3 regions of the Janibacter sp. CFPM2_SD2 genome follow, and region 3 is predicted to be linked to each of the others. Evidence: predicted binding sites of a transcription regulator. Region 3 holds the regulator's gene; each other region holds the start of a gene.
The links. Region 3 encodes HrcA, which represses chaperone genes, less so after heat shock. Its sites were predicted from a motif close to TTNGCACTCGNNNNNNNCGAGTGCNAA; they were not measured.
Positions count from the first base shown of each region.

Region 1 (6,496 bases), on a different contig from region 3:
TCTTCCGCGCCCTCGGCCGCCCGGGCATCGTCCTGCTCGGCGAGGGCCCGAAGCACCGCGTCGACAAGCTCTTCGCCAAGGAGACCAAGAAGGTCAACCGGGTCGCCCCCGGCGTGCCGGTGCACACCTACATCGTCGGCTCCGCCGAGGGCGAGCTGCACCCGCGCAAGATCCGCATGACCCTCACCCGCCTGCGCCCCGAGCTGAGCAAGGAGGAGATGGCCGTCGTCAACAAGCGGCTGAAGTCCCTCCCCGGCATCCGCCAGGGCGTCCCCGCCGGCGTCGACCCGACCCGTGCGCGGATGAACCGCAGCGCCCTGCGCGGCCGCTGACCCCACAGGTCCGCCCGCGTCGAGCGGCCCGGACACACCCACGGCCCCCACCCGCTGACCTCCGGGAGACCCACTCGTGCCTGCTGCCGCCACCACCCACGCCGAGGACCTGGCCGACTTCGTCGCCGCGTCGCCGTCGAGCTACCACGCGGCGGCCGAGGTGGCTCGCCGCCTGCAGGAGGCGGGCTTCGCCCCCCTTCGCGAGACGGATGCGTGGCCGCAGGGACCGGGCCGCTACCTCGTCCTGCGCGAGGGCGCGGTCATCGCCTGGGTCGTGCCCGAGGGGGCGACCACGACGACGCCTGTGCGCATCTTCGGTGCGCACAGCGACTCCCCCGGCTTCAAGCTCAAGCCGCAGCCGACCACCGGTCGCCTGGGCTGGTTGCAGGCCGGCGTCGAGGTCTACGGCGGGCCGCTGCTCAACTCCTGGCTCGACCGCGAGCTGTGCCTGGCCGGTCGGCTCGTGCTCGACGACGGCACCGAGGTGCTCGCCGACTCAGGGCCGCTGCTGCGGCTGCCGCAGCTGGCGATCCACCTCGACCGCGAGGCCAACGAGCGCTTCGCCCTCGACAAGCAGGTGCAGACCCAGCCCGTGTGGGGCGTGGGCGCGGCTGCCTCTGCCGACCTCATCGGCGAGCTCGCCGCGACGGCCGGCGTCGACGCGACGCGGGTGCGCGGCTACGACCTCATGACGGCCGACTCCGCACGCGGCGCCGTCTTCGGCAAGGACGACGTCTTCTTCGCCGCCGGCCGCCTCGACGACCTCGCCAGCGTGCACGCCGGCACCGTCGCGATGACCCAGCTCGAGGACGGCGCGGGCGATCACATCCCGCTCCTGGCCGTCTTCGACCACGAGGAGGTCGGCTCGGCGACCCGCACGGCGCCGGTGGCCCTTCCTCGAGGAGGTGCTCGAGCGCATCGGCATCGCCCTCGGTGCCGACCGTGGTGAGCGGCTGCGTGCCCTCGCGTCGTCGTGGTGCGTCTCCAGCGACGTGGGGCACTCGGTGCACCCCAACTACCCCGAGAAGCACGACCCCGCCGTGCGGCCGGTCCTCGGCTCCGGCCCGATCCTGAAGATCAACGCCAACCAGCGCTACGCCAGCGACGGCGTCGGCGCCGCGGCCTGGCGCGGGTGGTGCGCGCAGACCGGTGTGACGAGCCAGGACTTCGTGTCCAACAACACCGTGCCGTGCGGGTCGACGATCGGGCCGATCACCGCGACCCGCCTCGGCATCCGCACCGTCGACGTCGGCATCCCGATCCTGTCGATGCACTCGGCCCGTGAGCTGGCCGGCACCAGTGACCTGCTCGACCTGTCACGGGTGGCGCTGACCTTCTTCCGCGGCTGAACGGGCCGACCCACAGCGCCCAACTCCGCAAAACCCTAGGGTTTTGCGGAGTTCAAGGGCGGGAGACGCTGGTCAGACCCGGACGACGTGGGTGCGGGCGGCGAGGTCGTGCAGGCCGCGGCCGTCCCCCTTCGCCGTGACGAGCGCGGGGATGAAGAGGCAGAGCAGGGCGGCCCGCACCGCGGAGCGAAGGGGGGTGACCCACTCCCCCACGAGCGGCACCACCCGCAGCCCGAGGAGCCGGTGACCGAAGGTCGCGCCACCGAGGGTGACGCCGACGAGGTTGAGCAGGAACAGCAGCCCGAGCGGGACGAAGGAGAAGGCCTCCGGGCTCAGCTCGACGAAGCGGCCGATGAGGCCGTTGGTGATGAGCAGGCAGGCGACCCAGTCGATGACGACCGCCACCAGGCGCCGAGCAAAACCGGCGCTGCTCCCCCCTTCGTCAGGGGTCGGGACGGGACGGCCGGTGCTGCTGCTCACCGGGGCAGCCTATGCAACGCCCGTGGACGCTCCTGCCGGGCCGTCGTCCCGAGCGCTAGGGTTGGTCTCAGCACGTGGGACGCACGTCTCATGTAACACCGGTGAAACATTCGGGTCATGGTCGAGAAACCGGCCGTGCCTACAGTCATCACCAACAGTTGAAGCGGCGGGTCAGAGCGGCCTGCCGCCCCACCCCAGGAGGATGGTTTGTTCAGCTCCCCTGACGAGGTCCTTGAGTTCATCAAGGCCGAGGACGTCAAGTTCGTCGACATCCGCTTCTGCGACCTGCCGGGCATCATGCAGCACTTCAACGTGCCGGCCGAGTCGATCGACGAGGACTTCTTCACCGAGGGCCAGATGTTCGACGGATCCTCGATCCGCGGCTTCCAGGCCATCCACGAGTCCGACATGAAGCTCGTCCCGGACATCAAGACCGCCTACCTGGACCCCTTCCGCGAGGAGAAGACGCTCATCGTCAACTTCTCGATCGTCGACCCCTTCACCGGTGAGCAGTACAGCCGCGACCCGCGCAACGTCGCGGCGAAGGCCGAGGCCTACCTCAAGTCGACCGGCATCGCCGACACCGCCTACTTCGGCGCCGAGGCCGAGTTCTACGTCTTCGACGACGTGCGCTTCGACACCCAGCCGCAGGGCTCCTACTACTTCGTCGACTCGATCGAGGCCAAGTGGAACTCCGGTCGCAAGGAGGAGGGCGGCAACCAGGGCTACAAGACGGCCATGAAGGGCGGCTACTTCCCCGTGCCGCCGGTGGACCACTTCGCCGACCTGCGCGACAAGATCTGCCTGAACATGAAGACCGTCGGCCTCGAGGTCGAGCGCGCCCACCACGAGGTCGGCTCCGCGGGTCAGCAGGAGATCAACTACAAGTTCAACACCCTGCTCCAGTCCGGCGACGACATCATGAAGTTCAAGTACGTCGTCAAGAACACGGCCTGGCAGGAGGGCCGCACGGCCACCTTCATGCCGAAGCCGATCTTCGGCGACAACGGCTCGGGCATGCACACCCACCAGTCCCTGTGGAAGGACGGCGAGCCGCTCTTCTACGACGAGCAGGGCTACGGCGGCCTGTCCGACATCGCCCGCTGGTACATCGGTGGTCTGCTCAAGCACGCCCCCGCGCTGCTCGCCTTCACCAACCCGACGGCCAACAGCTACCACCGCCTGGTCCCGGGCTTCGAGGCCCCGATCAACCTCGTCTACTCGGCCCGCAACCGCTCGGCCTGCATCCGCATCCCGATCGCGGGCAATTCCCCCAAGGCCAAGCGCGTCGAGTTCCGCATCCCGGACCCGTCGAGCAACCCCTACCTGTGCTTCGCGGCGCAGCTGATGGCCGGCCTCGACGGCATCAAGAACCGCATCGAGCCCCCGGAGCCGGTCGACAAGGACCTGTACGAGCTGCCCCCGGAGGAGCACGAGGCCATCGAGCAGGTCCCGACCTCGCTCCCCGAGGTGCTCAAGGCCCTCGAGGCCGACCACGAGTTCCTGCTCGAGGGCGACGTCTTCACCCAGGACCTCATCGACACCTGGATCCAGTGGAAGTACGAGAACGAGGTGCTCCCGCTGCAGGTCCGCCCGCACCCGCACGAGTTCGAGATGTACTTCGACATCTGAGCCGTCTCTGACGAAGGGCGGGACCCGGTCACGGGTCCCGCCCTTCGTCATGGGTCGCGCTGCGCGACAGCACTCGCACCGGCACCATCGACGTACTAGCCTTCTGGTCGTGACCTCCGCCTCGGCAGACGAACTCGTCGACGAGATCGCCCGTGCCGCCTGCACCGTCGACGCCCGGATCGCGGTGGCCGAGTCCCTGACGAGCGGGAACATCGCCGCGCGTCTGGGGCGGGGGCAGGATGCCAGTCAATGGTTTGCCGGCGCCGTCGTCGCGTACAGCGTCGACGTCAAGACCACCGTCCTGGGCATGACGCGTGGACTCGATCCCGTGTCGGGCGCCGCCGCCCAAGAACTCGCGCGCGGGGTGCGTGAGCTGACGGACGCCACCATCGCCGTCTCCGCCACGGGTGTCGGGGGCCCGCAGGACCAGGACGGCCACCCTGCGGGGACGGTGTACCTGGGGTGGTCGACCGCGTTCGAGGAGGGCAGCCGACTGCTGGAGTGCTCCGACGACCCGGCGAAGGCCCTCGAGGACACCGTCGAGTCCGCGCTGCAGGAGATCCACCGACTCCTGACGTGACCTTCGCCCTGCCCGACACGCGAAGAGCCCTGCACGGGTGCAGGGCTCTTCGCGTGGATCGCGGGGCGACTAGGTGGAACTCTCGCGATCACGGGTGCTGGACGACTCCTCGCCCCGGTCGGAGGACGCCTCCACTTCGAGCGGCTGGGAGGACGGTGTCCCGACCGAGATCTTTCGCGGCAGCGATCGCTTGTTCACCGGCAGGACGACGGTCAGGACCCCGTTGTCGTAGGTGGCCGACACCTGATCGGGATCGATGTCATCCCCGAAGGTGATCTGCCGCCGGTAACTGCCGGAGAAGCGTTCACTGGTCAACCACTGCACCTCTTGCTCGTGCAGGGACGAGCGGTGAGCGGTCAGGGTCAGGACGCCGCGACCCATGTTGACGTCGATGCTCCCGGGGTCCATGCCCGGAAGGTCCGCGTGGACGAAGTAGCGATCCTCCATGCGGTAGACGTCGACCGGCATGAACTGGGGCGAACGTGATGTCGAGCGAGTCCCCAGGAGGCCCTGCGCGAGGGCGTCCAACTCGGTGAGTGCATCAGAGCGCATCATCAGAAATCAACCTCCAACGATGAGGCCACCCACCGCCCCGCGGGGGTGGCTGTACCTGAACTGACCTCACCAAAATTAGCACTCTCTACCCGAGAGTGCCAACCCTTTGGAGACGGAAATTTGGCGTGATGGACGGGCCAGCACCTCGACCAGCTGCGCGACGCTGGGAGAGCCGTCCGGGCTCAGTGGCGTGCGGTAGTTCCGGTAGGCGAGCCCGACCGGTGCGTCCGGTGCAGCGAAGGGGTCGTGGCCGTCCAGCAGCACGGACCGTGACCCGTGAAACCCCATTCCTGCGCCTCTTCCGGGGTCCTGACCCGCACCGCCTCCACGTCGCGGACCGGCCGACGGCGGCCAAGGCCCGGCTCAGGTGCTCACCGGCCACCTGCTGATGGGGCAGCCGTCGACGACGAGGAGCTGGATGGGCATGAGTCCATCCTCCCCGTACGTCGACTCGAACGCGAGGCCCTTCACACAGCGCCGATCGCAGCTGGTCGACCCCTGCGCCATGACTGACGCGCGGTCTCGCAGCCTCAGGTGCGCACCGGCTCCGCCGTGGCCACGTCGTCGACGACGTCGATGAGGACCTGGAGGTTGGCGATGAGGGCGCCGTACAACGGCCACAGCAAACCGGACAGATCCTCGGTCGACAGGTCCTCGGACAGGCGACGCAGATCCTCACGCACCTCGGCCACGTCCGCGTCAGGGTCGGCGATGCGCCGACCCAGGTTCTCGAGGAGGTCGATGTAGCGATCGCGGAAGCGCGGATCCCATTCCTGCGACGCACGGCTGGACTCGCGTACGTGCCGTGCGATGCTGCGCACCAGGCTGACGCCCTCCTCGAGCCGCACCAGGATCTGCGGGTAGGTCTCCAGGTGCTGACCCGGATGGAGCCTGTGCCGCGGGTTCCAGGACCGTCCCTCCTGCGCGGTGCGCACGAGCGACCACGCCTCCGTCAGATCGGTGTCGATGGATCTCGTCGTCTCGATCCAGTCGGCCTCCTCCTGCTCCTTGCGCGGCTCGCGCAGCTGCTGGGCCATGTCCACCAGCAGAGCCCCCAGCCTGCGGTCCACGTCGTCGATCTGTCGCTGGGCGCTGCTGTCGTACAGCGGCGGCAGCACCAGGAGGTTGACGAGCAGCGCCACGACCACGCCGATGGCTGTGCTCAGCAGGCGGTCGGGCAGCAGGTCAATGGCCCGAGAGTCCGGGATGTTGTACCCGGTCGCGAGGACGAACAGCACGGTTGTCGCCACGGTGATGCCCTCGTCGCGCAGGACCCGCAGACGGGAGAGGGCGAGGCCCATGAGCAGCGCCAGACCGAACGACCAGGCTGTGACCTCGAAGAGCTCGACGACCACGAGCGCCAGGAGGATGCCCAGCCCGACGTGATCACCGTCTGCAGGCCGCGCCACATCGTCCGGTAGACCGTGGCATGGACGGTCAGCAATGCCACCCACGGCGCCAGGTAGGCCTGCTTCAGCTCCCACACCAGCTCGGCCAGGACCCAGGCGCCGACGGCGGCCACGGTGGCCTTGAGCAGCTGCAGGAAGTCGGTCTGGGTCACCGGGGAC
Region 1 covers NZ_JBNFOF010000010.1:20,501-26,996, reverse strand. The annotation lists gene AC2W7J_RS01985 (DUF4191 domain-containing protein) at 1-332, shown strand, start outside; partial or broken gene AC2W7J_RS01980 (M18 family aminopeptidase) at 409-1,681, shown strand; gene AC2W7J_RS01975 (RDD family protein) at 1,754-2,161, opposite strand; gene glnA (type I glutamate--ammonia ligase) at 2,369-3,793, shown strand; gene AC2W7J_RS01965 (CinA family protein) at 3,903-4,373, shown strand; gene AC2W7J_RS01960 (Hsp20/alpha crystallin family protein) at 4,443-4,841, opposite strand; gene AC2W7J_RS01955 (aromatic acid exporter family protein) at 5,459-6,337, opposite strand.
Region 1: AC2W7J_RS01960 (Hsp20/alpha crystallin family protein) is a predicted target of HrcA. The motif match lies at 5,004-5,030, and genes of this name have one in related genera.

Region 2 (6,496 bases), on a different contig from region 3:
TGCTTCGCGAAGGCCGGGTCCCCCTTCGCCTTGGCCTCGATGGCGGAGACCATCGTCGGGACCTGGGCTCGGGTCGGCGGTGAGGACGATGTCGCCGCGGCGGCATGAACTTCGTGGCCCGCTCGCCGACCGGGGTGGCGGCGACCGCCTTGGCCGCGCCCACGTCGTCGGTGATGACGACCCCGTCGAAGCCCAGGTCGTCGCGGAGCATGCCGTCGACGATCTTCGAGGAAAACAGGGCCGGGGTCTCGCCGTCGATCTGCGAGTAGTGGGCGGAGCCGACCATGACGATCTGGGTGCCGCCGTCGATGGCATCGGCGAAGGGCGTGAGGTGCGAGTCGTCCCGGGTCATCACCGAGTCGGTGATGCCGGTGTCGCGCAGGTCGGTGTTGCCGGTGATCCGCCCCAGCCCGGGGAAGTGCTTGACCGTCGGCTCGACGCCCGCGTCCTGCATCCCCTGGGCGAAGGCGAGCGCGCCCTTGCTCGCGGCCTGCGGGGTCGAGCCGTACTGGCGCCCCCACTTGCCGATGGGTTCGTTGGCCCGACCGATCTCGGCGGGGACGGTGTCGGCGGTCGGGGCGAGGTTGACGTTGACGCCGGCCTGCTTGAGCTCGGCCCCCCACCCCTTGGCGGAGGAGCGCAGGTCGGGCAGCTGGGCCTGCTCGAGGCCCGAGGGCATGGACGTGAATCCGGAGCCGGTGAGCTGCTGAACCTCGCCACCCTCCTGGTCGGCGGCGACGAGCATGCCGACCTTCGTGCCGTCGACGGTCGGGGAGACGTCCTGCAGGTGCTGGCTCGCGGCCGCGACGGTCCCGCTGTCCTTCCAACCGCCGAGGTAGAGCATCGAGCCCAGACCCTGTGCCCCGATCGGCCCGTCGAGACCGGTCGCAGGCCCCGGCTGCATCGCCGCCATGAGCAGCTGCCCGGCCTGCTGGGTCGGCGTCATCGCCTCGCGCACCTGCTCGACGCAGGCGCTCGCGTCCGGGCCGGAGGCGGTGGCGGAGGTCGTGCGCGAGGAGGAGCTCGAGGACGACGTCTTCGACGAGGACGAAGGGGAGGACGTCGCCGACGTCGAGGTCGTCGAGGTCGACGTCTTCGCACCCGAGGTCGACGAGGAGGAGGTCGAGCTGCCCTCCCCGGAGTCGGCGCCGCACCCTGCGAGGGCGAGGACGGCGAGGCCTGCAGCGGCGCGGGTCAGGTGACTGGCTCGGGTCGGCATGGGGTGCAGGCTACCTGCGGTGGCACGGGTGTGCTCAGGCGCTGACGGGTGCGCCGACCCGGGCGAGGTGGCGCTCCGCCATGCGGGCGGCGGGGTGGGCCAGCGCCGCCGCGAACACGCCGATGGTGGCGATGACGATCCAGCCGGGTGTGCCCCACTGGAGCGCGAGGAAGGTGTAGAGGGCAGGGAAGATGATCGGCTCGAGCTGGTAGCCCATGCCCCACACGCCCTGGTAGTCGCCGAGGCGGCGGTGGTCGGACAGCTCCGACGTCAGGCCCCAGTCGGCGGCCGACTGCCACAGCTCCGCGCCGGTGATGGTGACGTGGCCCGCCCAGATGAGCACGATCGAGACCCACCCGATCGTCTCGTGCGTGACGGCGATCAGGGCGCACGAGATGACGAAGGCCCAGCCTGACCACCGCACGGCCCGCAGCGAGCCGTCGACGGAGTCGGCCACCCGGGAGGCGCGGACCTGCAGGAGGACCGCCAGCACCGTGTTGGTGCCGAAGAGCCAGGCGAGGAGCACCGGGGGAGCGTCGGTGCGCTCGACGAGCCACAGTGGCACGACGACGTTGAGGAGCACCTGGTTGGAGGAGATCACGCCGTTGCACATCGCCAGCAGCACGAAGCCCGTGTTGCGCCAGGCCGCGGGTGCGGCACCGACGGTGTCGGCGACGGTCGTGGCCTCGACCGTGCGTCGGATCGCGGGCAGCAGGCCGGCGATCATGGCCGCGTTGAGGACGAGTAGGCCCGCCGTGATCAGGGGGACAACCCGCACTGCACCGATCCCCAGGCCGAGGGCAACTCCGCTCGCGCCGGCTCCGAGGGTGTAGCCGACGTTGCGGGCCGCGCGCATGTACGCCATGGCGCGCACCCTGGTCGCCCGGTCGAAGACCGCGATCCGGTAGACGTTGCGGGCATTGCGACCGGCTGTCTCGACAACGGCGAGCACCGAGAGCATGGCGACGAAGGCGATCACCCCGCCGATGAGGGGCCAGGCGAAGTAGAGGGCGGCCTCGGCAGTCGAGGCGAGCACCCACAGGGGCTTTGCGCCCACTCGATCTGTGAGTCGGCCCATCGGCAGCTGGAGAGCCAGCGCCACGAGTGCGGCCAAGGACATGCCGAGTCCGACCTGCGACCCAGAGAGTCCGACGACCTGGGTGAAGTAGACGGCGGTGCCCGTGATGAAGGTGCCGGTGGCGAAGGCGGACAGGACGCACTGCAGCGCCAGATCGCGCTCGAGGGCACTCGGGGGCAGGACGCGTGCGAGCCACGTGGTCATGGCACTCCCTTTTCTTGACATCAAGATATATGTCTTGACGTCAAGATACACCGAGGGGTGATTAGGTGGGGGCGACGACGAGCACGACCTGCTCACCACCGACGCGGGTGAGTACGACGGTCGCGCTCTCGCCGTCACCGGCGCCGCGCCCGATCTTCAGCTGCTTGCGCAGCTGGTCCTCGTCGAGGCGGATGCCCCGCTTCTTGACCGTCAGACCGGTGATGCCGCGCTCGCGCAGCCAGCCTCGCAACCCCTTGACGGAGAAGGGCATCGCCTCGAGCACCTCGTAGCGGCGGGCGTGGCCGAGGTCGAGCGCCTCGTCGCTGGTGACGTAGCCCAGCCCGGCCTCGAGCTCCATCCCGCTGACGGCGCCGGTGACCGTGCCGATGAGCCCGGCCCGGTTGACGGCTCGGTCGGCCTCGTAGAGCCAACGCCCCGTCTCGGCGAGCGAGGCGGCCGCGGCGGGATCTTCCTCGCAGGTGCGCTGGTCCACCTCGACCGGGGGCGCGCCCTTGCGCAGGACGCGGGCGCTGCGTCCGGCCTCCTTGACGAGCGGGCCCCACCAGACGGTGCACTCCAGGACGGTGCCCTGCCACGAGGTCCACTGGGCCTCGGTGCCGAGCGGCGGGATGTCGTGGGGGAGCGAAGGGGAGAGCTTGGCGCCCGTGGCCGGCACGTCGCGGGCCACCGACAGCACGAAGTCCCACGACGGCGAGATCTCGTCGAGCCGGAAGACCCGTCGCGTGCGCCCGCTCCGGTCGGTGACGCCGGGCGTGCGGCGCGCCGGGTCGAGCCAGACGCCGGTCCGCGAGTGCAGCGGGTCCAGCGGTGCCTCGAAGTCCTCGGCCACGCCGGTGCGGGCCCGGCTGTCGGGCCAGGGGCGCAGGTTGACGTCGGCGATGGCGGCAGAGAGCGGGTCGGCGTCGATCCCGTGGACGGTGACACCGAGGGCGCTCATCGCCATCGCGTCGGAGCCGATGCCGCAGCCGAGGTCGTGGACGGTTGCCAGGCTCGCGGTCGCGTAGCGCCCGGCGTGGGTGGCGGCGACCTCGAGGCGGCTGGCCTGCTCGAGCCCGTCGGGGGTGAAGAGCATGCCCTCGGCGAACTCGCCGAACTTCTCCTGCGCGCGAGCCTGCAGACGCTTCTGCGTCAGGAGCGCGGCGACGCGCTCGGTGGAGTGGCCCGCCGCCCGCAGCCGCGAGGCCAGACCGACCGCGTCCGCCTCGCGGTACTCGGGCAGGCCGTGCAGGGACGCGTGCCCCTCGGGGGAGGCCAGCCAGCGCACGGTCGTCGGGTCCACGTGCGCCATTGTCACGCATCGTGCTCGGCACGGCGGACCTATCCGACCGGGCGCTGGCACTCGGGTTGACCGAGTGCCAAACGGCGGCCTAGATTTGCTCTTGGCACTCACCACTGGCGAGTGCCAGATGCCACGGTTGGACGACCCCCGCGACGGCGCCCGGCCCGGCTTCGCCCCAGAACTCACACATTCGTCCCCACAGAAGGAGTCACCGTGTCGGTTTCCATCAAGCCGCTCGAGGACCGGATCGTCGTCAAGGGCATCGAGGCGCAGCAGACCACCGCCTCCGGCCTCGTCATCCCGGACACCGCCAAGGAGAAGCCGCAGGAGGGCGAGGTCGTCGCCGTCGGCCCCGGCCGCTTCAACGACGACGGTGACGAGCGCGTCCCGATGGACATCTCCGTCGGCGACCGCGTCATCTACTCCAAGTACGGCGGCACCGAGATCAAGCACGGCGGCGAGGAGTACCTCATCCTCTCCGCCCGCGACGTGCTCGCGATCCTCGCCTGAGCCTGCGCACGACTCACAGCTGACGCCCCGGGTGCGGCCCTCTCCCGGGCCCTCCGGGGCGTCGCCTTTCCCCCCTTCGTTAGAACCAAAGGACAGACATGGCCAAGGAACTGGAGTTCAACGACTCCGCCCGTGACGCCCTCCAGCGCGGCGTCGACCAGCTCGCCAACGCCGTCAAGGTGACGCTCGGCCCCAAGGGCCGCAACGTCGTCATCGACAAGCAGTGGGGCGCCCCGACGATCACCAACGACGGCGTGACCATCGCCCGCGAGATGAGCTCGAGGACCCCTACGAGAACCTCGGCGCCCAGCTCGCCAAGGAGGTCGCCACCAAGACCAACGACGTCGCCGGTGACGGCACGACGACCGCGACCGTCCTCGCCCAGGCCATGGTCAAGGAGGGCCTGCGCAATGTTGCCGCGGGCGCCGCCCCGTCCGGCCTCAAGCGCGGCATCGACAAGGCCGTCGAGGCCGTCTCGGCCCGCCTGCTCGAGACCGCCCGTGAGGTCGAGGGCAAGGACGAGATCGCCCAGGTCGCCTCGCTGTCCGCCCAGGACCAGGGCATCGGCGGGATCATCGCCGACGCCTTCGACAAGGTCGGCAAGGACGGCGTCATCACCGTCGAGGAGTCCTCGACCGCCGAGACCGCGCTCGACTTCACCGAGGGCATGCAGTTCGACAAGGGCTACATCAGCCCCTACTTCGTCACCGACCCGGAGCGCATGGAGGGTGTCCTCGAGGACGCCTACGTCCTGATCAACCAGGGCAAGATCTCCAACATCCAGGAGATCCTCCCGGTGCTGGAGAAGGTCGTGCAGTCCGGCAAGCCGCTGCTTGTCATCGCCGAGGACATCGACGGCGAGGCCCTCTCGACGCTCGTCGTCAACAAGCTCAAGGGCGTCTTCAACGTCGCGGCCGTCAAGGCTCCCGGCTTCGGCGACCGCCGCAAGGCGATGCTCCAGGACATGGCGATCCTCACGGGCGGTCAGGTCATCGCCGAGGAGGTCGGCCTCAAGCTCGACCAGGTCGGTCTCGAGGACCTCGGCCAGGCCCGTCGCATCGTCGTCACCAAGGACAACACGACGATCATCGACGGCCAGGGTGCCGCCGACGACGTGACCGGTCGGGTCAACCAGATCAAGTCCGAGATCGAGCGCACCGACTCCGACTGGGACCGCGAGAAGCTCCAGGAGCGCCTCGCCAAGCTCGCCGGTGGCGTCTGCGTCATCCAGGTCGGTGCCCACACCGAGGTCGAGCTCAAGGAGAAGAAGCACCGCATCGAGGACGCGATCTCCGCGACCCGTGCGGCCATCGAGGAGGGCATCGTCGCCGGCGGTGGCTCCGCCCTGGCGCACGCGGTCTCCGCGCTCGACGCCGTGCAGCTCGAGGGTGACGAGCAGGTCGGCGCCAACATCGTGCGCACCGCCGGTGTCGAGCCGCTGCGCTGGATCGCCGAGAACGCCGGCCTCGAGGGCTACGTCGCCGTCGCCAAGGTGCAGGAGCTGACCCCGGGTCAGGGCCTCAACGCCGCGACGGGCGAGTACGGCGACCTCATCGGCCAGGGCGTCATCGACCCGGTCAAGGTCACCCGCTCCGCGCTCGTCAACGCCGCCTCGATCGCGTCGATGGTCCTGACCACCGACACGCTCGTCGTGGACAAGAAGGAGGACGAGGACGAGGGCCACGGCCACTCGCACTGACGTCCTGACCTGAGCGAAGGGGGGCGGCGCACCAACCGGTGCGCCGCCCCCCTTCGTCATGCGCCGGTGGTTGAGGTGCGACGCGCCACGGGCGCTCGGCGGATCCGCGATCGGGAGTGACCTCCCTTCGTCCGGACATGGGTGGAGGTGGTGGCGACCGGCTATCCGGTCCCCACCACCTCCACTCGCGAAGGGGGGATCAGGCCGTGACGATGACCCGGACCTCGACGGTCTCCGGCAGGTCGCGCAGGCGCTGCTCGGTGTCGGCGGGCAGGTTGCTCGCGAGGTCGGTGACGGCGTAGCCGTACTCGCCCTTGGTGCTCAGCTGCTGGCTGTCGATGTTGACGTCGCCCTCGGACAGGATCGTGTTGACCCGGGCGAGGACGCCGGGGACGTTCTTGTGCAGGTGGAGGATGCGGGTGCTGCCGGCGGCGACCGGAGCGGCGACGGCGGGGACGTTGACCGACATCGAGGTCGCACCGGTGT
Region 2 covers NZ_JBNFOF010000071.1:5,601-12,096, reverse strand. The annotation lists partial or broken gene AC2W7J_RS08655 (glycoside hydrolase family 3 N-terminal domain-containing protein) at 206-745, opposite strand; gene AC2W7J_RS08650 (hypothetical protein) at 912-1,202, shown strand; gene AC2W7J_RS08645 (MFS transporter) at 1,254-2,501, opposite strand; gene AC2W7J_RS08640 (THUMP-like domain-containing protein) at 2,563-3,810, opposite strand; gene groES (co-chaperone GroES) at 4,015-4,311, shown strand; partial or broken gene groL (chaperonin GroEL) at 4,491-6,010, shown strand; partial or broken gene serA (phosphoglycerate dehydrogenase) at 6,210-6,496, opposite strand, start outside.
Region 2: groES (co-chaperone GroES) is a predicted target of HrcA. The motif match lies at 3,855-3,881, and genes of this name have one in related genera.

Region 3 (6,496 bases):
GAAGCCGAGCTTCTCCCCCGCCTCGACCGCCGGCCGGGTGAGGATGATCCGGTTGACCTGCTTGGCCTGCAGGGCCGCCACGGCCTTGGCCATGGCGAGATAGGTCTTGCCGGTGCCGGCGGGGCCGATGCCGAAGACGACGGTGTTGTCGCCGATCGCGTCGACGTAGTGCTTCTGCCCCAGCGTCTTGGGTCGGATCGTGCGGCCGCGGTTGGAGACGATGTTGGTCGTCAGCACGTCGGCCGGCCGCTCGCGGGTCTGGCCGCGCAGCATGGTGATCGAGCGCTGACGGCGTCCTTGTTGAGCGGCTGCCCGGCCTCGAGGATCTCGATGAGCTCGTCGAGCAGGCGGTCGATGACCTCGAGGTCACCGCTCGGGCCCTGGAGGCGGAACTCGTTGCCGCGCACGAGGATCTCAGTGCGAGGGAAGGCTCGCTCCATCGTCCGCAGGAGCTCGTCGGTCGGGCCGAGGAGGCTGACCATCTGGACGTTGTCGGGCAGGACGATGGTCTGCTGGACCCGTGGGGCGGTGCCGGGGGCACCGCGCGGGGGTCGTCGGTGATCGCGTCGAGGGCGCGCAGGTCGGGCTGGTCTGATGAGGGCATCGTGGTGCTGATTCTACGGGCTCGGCGCCGGGGCGATCATCGCCAGCGGCCCATCGCGCTGAGCACGGCGATGGCTGCCGGGCCTGCGGTGGAGGCCCGCAGGACCTCGCTGCCCAGCCGCACCGGCTGGGCGCCGGCGGCGACGAAAGCGCTCGAGCTCCTGCGGCGAGATCCCGCCCTCGGGCCCGACGACGAGGAGGACCTCCCCTTCGCCCGGCAGGTCCGCCGTCGCCAGCGGAAGGGTGGCGTCCTCGTGCAGGACGAAGGGGGTGGCTCCGGCGAAGCGCTCGACGAGCCCCGCGCTGCCGACGAGCTCCTCGACGTGCGGCCAGCGGCCGCGGCGCGACTGCTTGGCGGCGCGCTCGACGACATGGGTCCACTTGCGTCGGCCCTTGTCGACCTTGGGCCCCTTCCACCGCACGATCGACCGGTCGGCCTGCCACGGCACGACGGCGTCGACGCCGAGCTCGGTGGCCGCCTCGACGGCGTCCTCGTCGCGGCCGTCCTTGGCCAGGGCCTGCACGAGCACGAGGCGAAGGGAGGGCTCCGGCTCGTCGGCCCGCCCCAGCACCCGCAGGCGCACGAGGTCGCGACCGACCTCGGTCACCTCGGTGAGCACCCGCGCCCCGTGCCGGTCGGCGACGAGCACCTCCTCGCCCACGCCGAGACGGACGACGGTCGCCGCGTGGTGGGCCTCGGGGCCGGTGAGCTCGACGAGCGCGTCAGGGGCGAGGCCGTCGAGGGCGCCGGGGTCGACGACGAAGAGCGGTGCGGTCACCGGGGTCAGCGACCCTTGAAGGCGTGGCGCAGGCGTCCGACGAAGCCGGAGTCGACGTCGTCGAGCTCGCCGTCGGGCTGCTCCTCGTCACGGGCCGCCGCGAGCTCACGCAGCAGGCGCTCCTGCTCGTCGTCGAGGCGGGTCGGCGTGCGCACGTCGACGTGGATGACGAGGTCGCCGCGACCCTCGCGCCGCAGGTGCGTCACACCGAGGCCGGGCAGGACGATCGTGTCGCCCGGCTGGGTGCCGCGCTTGATGGTGATCTCCTGCTCGCCGTCGAGGGTGGCGAAGCTCATCGTCACGCCGAGGGCGGCTGCGGTCATCGGCACGGCGACCGAGGCGTGCAGGTCGTCGCCACGGCGGGTGAAGGTCTCGTGCTGACGCACGCGCAGCTCGACGTAGAGGTCGCCGGCCGGCCCGCCACCGGGACCGACCTCCCCTTCGCCCTCGAGGTGGATGCGGGTGCCGTCGTCGACGCCGGCGGGGATGCGCACCTTCATCGAGCGACGGCTGCGCACCCGGCCCTGGCCGGAGCACTCGTGGCAGGGGTTGGGGATGACCTCGCCGAAGCCCTGGCAGGTGGGGCACGGACGGCTGGTCATGACCTGGCCGAGGAAGGAGCGCTGGACCTGCTGGACCTCGCCGCGACCGCCACAGGTGTCGCAGGTGCGTCGGCCGGTGCCCGGCTGAGCGCCGTCGCCGCTGCACGAGCCGCAGACGACGGCCGTGTCGATCGTCAGCTCCTCCTGGCCGCCGAAGACCGCGGTCGCGAGGTCGATCTCGAGGCCGACGAGTCCGTCCTGGCCGCGCGCCGAGCGGGAGCGCGGACCGCGCCCGGCGCCGCCGGCCGCCTGCCCGAAGAACTGCTCCATGATGTCGCTGAAGGTGAAGCCGGCGCCGAAGCCGTCGTGCTGGCCGCCGTAGGGGTCACCGCCCATGTCGTACTGGCGGCGCTTCGTCTCGTCGGAGAGGACGTCGTAGGCCTGCGAGACCCGCTTGAACTGCTCCTCGGCCTCCGGGCCGGGGTTGACGTCGGGGTGCAGGGTGCGGGCCAGCTTGCGGTAGGCCCGCTTGATCTCCTCGGGCGTCGCCTCGCGGCTGACGCCCAGGTCCTCGTAGTAGTCGTTCACGCGTGACGTCCTCGGTGGGTGGTGGGGGTCGGGTGGTCGTGCGCGGTGCGGTCGCCCGTCAGGCGTCCACGATCCGCGAGAGATAGGTGGCGACGGCGCGCACCTGCGCCATGGCCGCCGGGTAGTCCATGCGGGTGGGGCCGAGCACACCGACGGCGCCGACCTGCTCGTCGCCGGAGCCGTAGCCGGAGGTGACGAGCGAGGTGCCCTGCAGCCCGGACACGGGATTTTCGGAGCCGATGCGCACCGAGACGCCGGCCGCGGTCTGACCGGCCTCGACGCTCAGCAGCTTGAGCAGGACGACGTGCTGCTCGAGCGCGTCGAGCACCGGCTCGAGGGTCATCGGGAAGTCGCTCGAGCTGCGCGCGAGGTTGGCGGTGCCGGCGAGCGTCACCTTGGTCGCGCGCTCCTGCGCGAGGGCGTCCTCGACGGCCGCGATGACCCCGGCCGTCAGGGCGTCCTCGGTCTCGTCGTCCTCGACGGCCAGGGTGCGCAGCGCGGTGATCGCGTCGGCGAGCCGCAGGTCGCGGGTCGCGGCGTTGATCCGGCCGCGCGCACGTGCGAGGGCCTCGGCGCCCTGGCTGCTCAGGTAGTCGACGCTCGTCGGCACGATGCGCTGCTCGACGCGGCCGGTGCCCATGATGACGACGACCATGAGCCGGGTCTCGCTCATCGGGACGAGCTCGATGTGCTTGACCGTGCTGCGGGTGAGCGAGGGGTACTGCACGACCGCGACCTGGCGGGTCAGGGTCGACAGCAGCCGCACGGTGCGCTCGAGGACGACGTCGAGCTCGTCGGCGCCCTCGAGGTAGTCGGTGATCGCCGCCCGCTCGCCGCGCGACATCGGGCGGATCGCCTGGAGCCGGTCGACGAAGAGCCGGTAGCCGGCGTCGGTGGGGATGCGCCCGGCCGACGTGTGCGGCGCGATGATCAGTCCCTCGTCCTCGAGGGCGGCCATGTCGTTGCGCACGGTCGCCGCCGAGACGTTGAGCTGGTGGCGGTCGAGCAGCGCCTTGGAGCCGACCGGCTCCGAGGTCTGCACGTAGTCCTCCACGATGGCGCTGAGCACGGCCATCCGCCGCTCCTGGCTCATGACGTCCTCCTTCGTCACCCACTCCGGGACCGCTGGCACTCGGTCCACCTGAGTGCCAAGTCTACGACCGTCGGAGGCATTCCAACGACCCCGGCGTGCCGCGCCGACCACTCCCCCGGTGTGCGCCTACGGTCACCCCTCGTGAGCGATCGATACGGCAAGGACGTGCTCTCCGGCGACTGGAAGTCGAAGGGCAGGCTGGCGCGGCCCACCTCCCGTGCCCTCGAGGCCACCCGCGGAACGGTCGTCGAGGACGTCGAGACCGGGTGGGTCGGCGCCGTCGTCGCGGTGGAGAAGGCGGGCGGCGTGCACGTCGTCCACCTCGAGGACCGCGCGGCAGGGTGCGGGCCTTCCCGCTCGGCGGTGGCTTCCTCGTCGACGGCGCCCCGGTCTCGCTCACCGCACCGAAGGGGGCCCAGCGCGCCGCCCTCGCCGCGGCCGAGCAACAGGCCTCCCGCACCGCGAGCGGCTCCGTCGCCGTCCACGACGCCAAGGCCAGAGTCGCCATCGGGTCGCGGATCTTCGTCGAGGGCCGCCACGACGCCGAGCTGGTCGAGAAGGTCTGGGGCCATGACCTGCGGGTCGAGGGCGTCGTCGTCGAGATGCTCGACGGCGTCGACGACCTCGCCGCGGCCATCCGCGACTTCGCACCGGGCAGGGGCCGCCGGATGGGCGTGCTCGTCGACCACCTCGTGCCCGGCAGCAAGGAGTCCAGGATCGTCGCCGAGGCCAACAAGGTCGCGCCCGAGCACGTGCTGGTCCTCGGTCACCCCTACGTCGACGTGTGGCAGTCGGTGCGCCCCCAGCGCCTCGGCATGGACGCGTGGCCGACGATCCCGCGCTCCATGGAGTGGAAGCGCGGCATCTGCGCGCACCTCGGCTGGCCCCATGACTCCCAGGCCGACATCGCCCGCGCCTGGAAGCAGATCCTCGGCACGGTCCGCTCCTACGCCGACCTCGAGCCCGCCCTCCTCGGCCGCGTCGAGGAGCTCATCGACTTCGTCACCGCCCCCGAGGGCTGAGGAGCGAGCGCCAGCACGCCTCGATGCCGGCCTGGCCGGGAAGTCCGAGTCCGGCCGGGAAACCTGCTGGTGGCCGGGCTATTGCGCGGTCACCAGCAGACTTCCCGGCCACGGACGAGCTTCCCGGCCAAGGTGACTCGGCTCAGGACGGCGAGCGAAGGGGGATGTCGGCGCACATCAAGCCGAAGTCAGGCACGACAACGTGCGTCCCAGGAAGACGAAGGACTTCGGCGGGCGCCGACATCCCCCTTCGCCCACCGGACCCGTCTCCCGCCGGAGCCTTCGCCCGAAGGATCAGTCCCTCGGACCGCCGGCGACGTAGATGACCTGGCCGGAGACGAAGCCGGCCTCCTCGGACAGGAGGAAGGAGGCGGTGGCGGCGATGTCCTCGGGCTGGCCGACGCGGCCGACGGGGGTCTCCTTCGCCGCGTGGGCGAGGAAGTCCTCGAAGGGCACGCCGATGCGCTCGGCGGTCGCGGCCGTCATGTCCGTCTGGATGAAGCCGGGGGCGATCGCGTTGGCCGTCACGCCGAACTTGCCGAGCTCGATGGCCAGGGTCTTGGTGAAGCCCTGCATGCCGGCCTTGGCGGCGGAGTAGTTCGTCTGGCCGCGGTTGCCGAGGGCGGAGGTCGAGCTGAGGTTGACGATGCGGCCGTACTTCTCCGCGGTCATGTGGGCCTGGGCGGCCTTGGTCATGAGGAAGGCACCGCGCAGGTGGACCGCCATGACCGAGTCCCAGTCGTCGACGGACATCTTGAAGAGCATGTTGTCGCGGATGATGCCTGCGTTGTTGACGAGCAGCGTGGGGGCGCCGAGCTCCTCGGCGACGCGGGCGACGCCCGCCTCGACCTGCTCGGCGTCGGAGACGTCCACGCCCACGGCCAGGGCGGTGCCGCCCCCTTCGGTGATCTCGTCGACGACGACCTGGCAGGCCGACTCGTCGAGGTCGAGGACGGCCACGTGGTGACCGTCGGTGGCGAGACGGAGGGCGATGGCGCGGCCGATGCCGCGCGCGGCCCCGGTGACGATGGCGGTGCGAGTCGTGGTCATGCCCTCATCGTGCGTCATGGGATCCGGTGCCGCACAGGGGCGTCCGCCGACCGGTCACCGCCGGCGGATGCGGCTCGCCGGCCACCGCGGCTCGGTCGGGAGCATCCAGCCACGCTTGCGCGCGAGCAGGCAGACCCCGCCGCCGACGACGAGCGCGCCGAGCGAGGCGAGCGGCCCGGTGGTCATGAGGTGGAGCAGGACGAGGGTCGCGCCCCCGGCGAAGGCCGCCGTGGCGTAGAGCTCGGAGCGCTGGAGGATCACCGGCACGTTGCCGAGCATCATGTCGCGCACGACGCCGCCACCGCAGGCGGTGATGACGCCGAGCAGGATGGCCGGGAACCAGTGGATGTCGGCGAGCAGCGCCTTCTGCGTGCCGACGACCGCCCAGGTGCCGAGGGCCACGCCGTCGATCCAGGGGAAGACCTGACGCCACCGGCGCCCCTCGAGCGGGACGAGGAAGGAGATGGCCGCCGCGACGAGGGCCACCGTCAGGTAGCGCAGGTCGGTCAGGGCGACCGGCTGCACGTTGAGCAGCACGTCGCGGATCGCGCCGCCGCCGAGCGCGGAGACGACGGCCAGCACCGAGAAGCCGACGGGGTCGAGCTGGTAGCGGCGGGCGACGGCTCCGCCGAGCAGGCCGTTGGCGAAGACACCGAGCAGGTCGACGAAGGCGATGAGGTCGGGGATCTCGGGCACGTCAGGCACCGGCACCCCCGACGAGGTGGTGGACGACGGTGTCGGCGAGCAGCCGCCCGCGACGGGTGAGCACGACGCTCCCCCGCACGGCCTCGCGACCGTCGACGAGTCCGTCGGCGACGA
Region 3 covers NZ_JBNFOF010000013.1:24,298-30,793, forward strand. The annotation lists partial or broken gene AC2W7J_RS02500 (PhoH family protein) at 1-506, opposite strand, end outside; partial or broken gene AC2W7J_RS02505 (16S rRNA (uracil(1498)-N(3))-methyltransferase) at 641-1,382, opposite strand; gene dnaJ (molecular chaperone DnaJ) at 1,388-2,512, opposite strand; gene hrcA (heat-inducible transcriptional repressor HrcA) at 2,571-3,605, opposite strand; partial or broken gene AC2W7J_RS02520 (DUF3097 domain-containing protein) at 3,747-4,627, shown strand; gene fabG (3-oxoacyl-ACP reductase FabG) at 4,922-5,677, opposite strand; gene AC2W7J_RS02530 (trimeric intracellular cation channel family protein) at 5,732-6,382, opposite strand; partial or broken gene AC2W7J_RS02535 (radical SAM family heme chaperone HemW) at 6,375-6,496, opposite strand, start outside.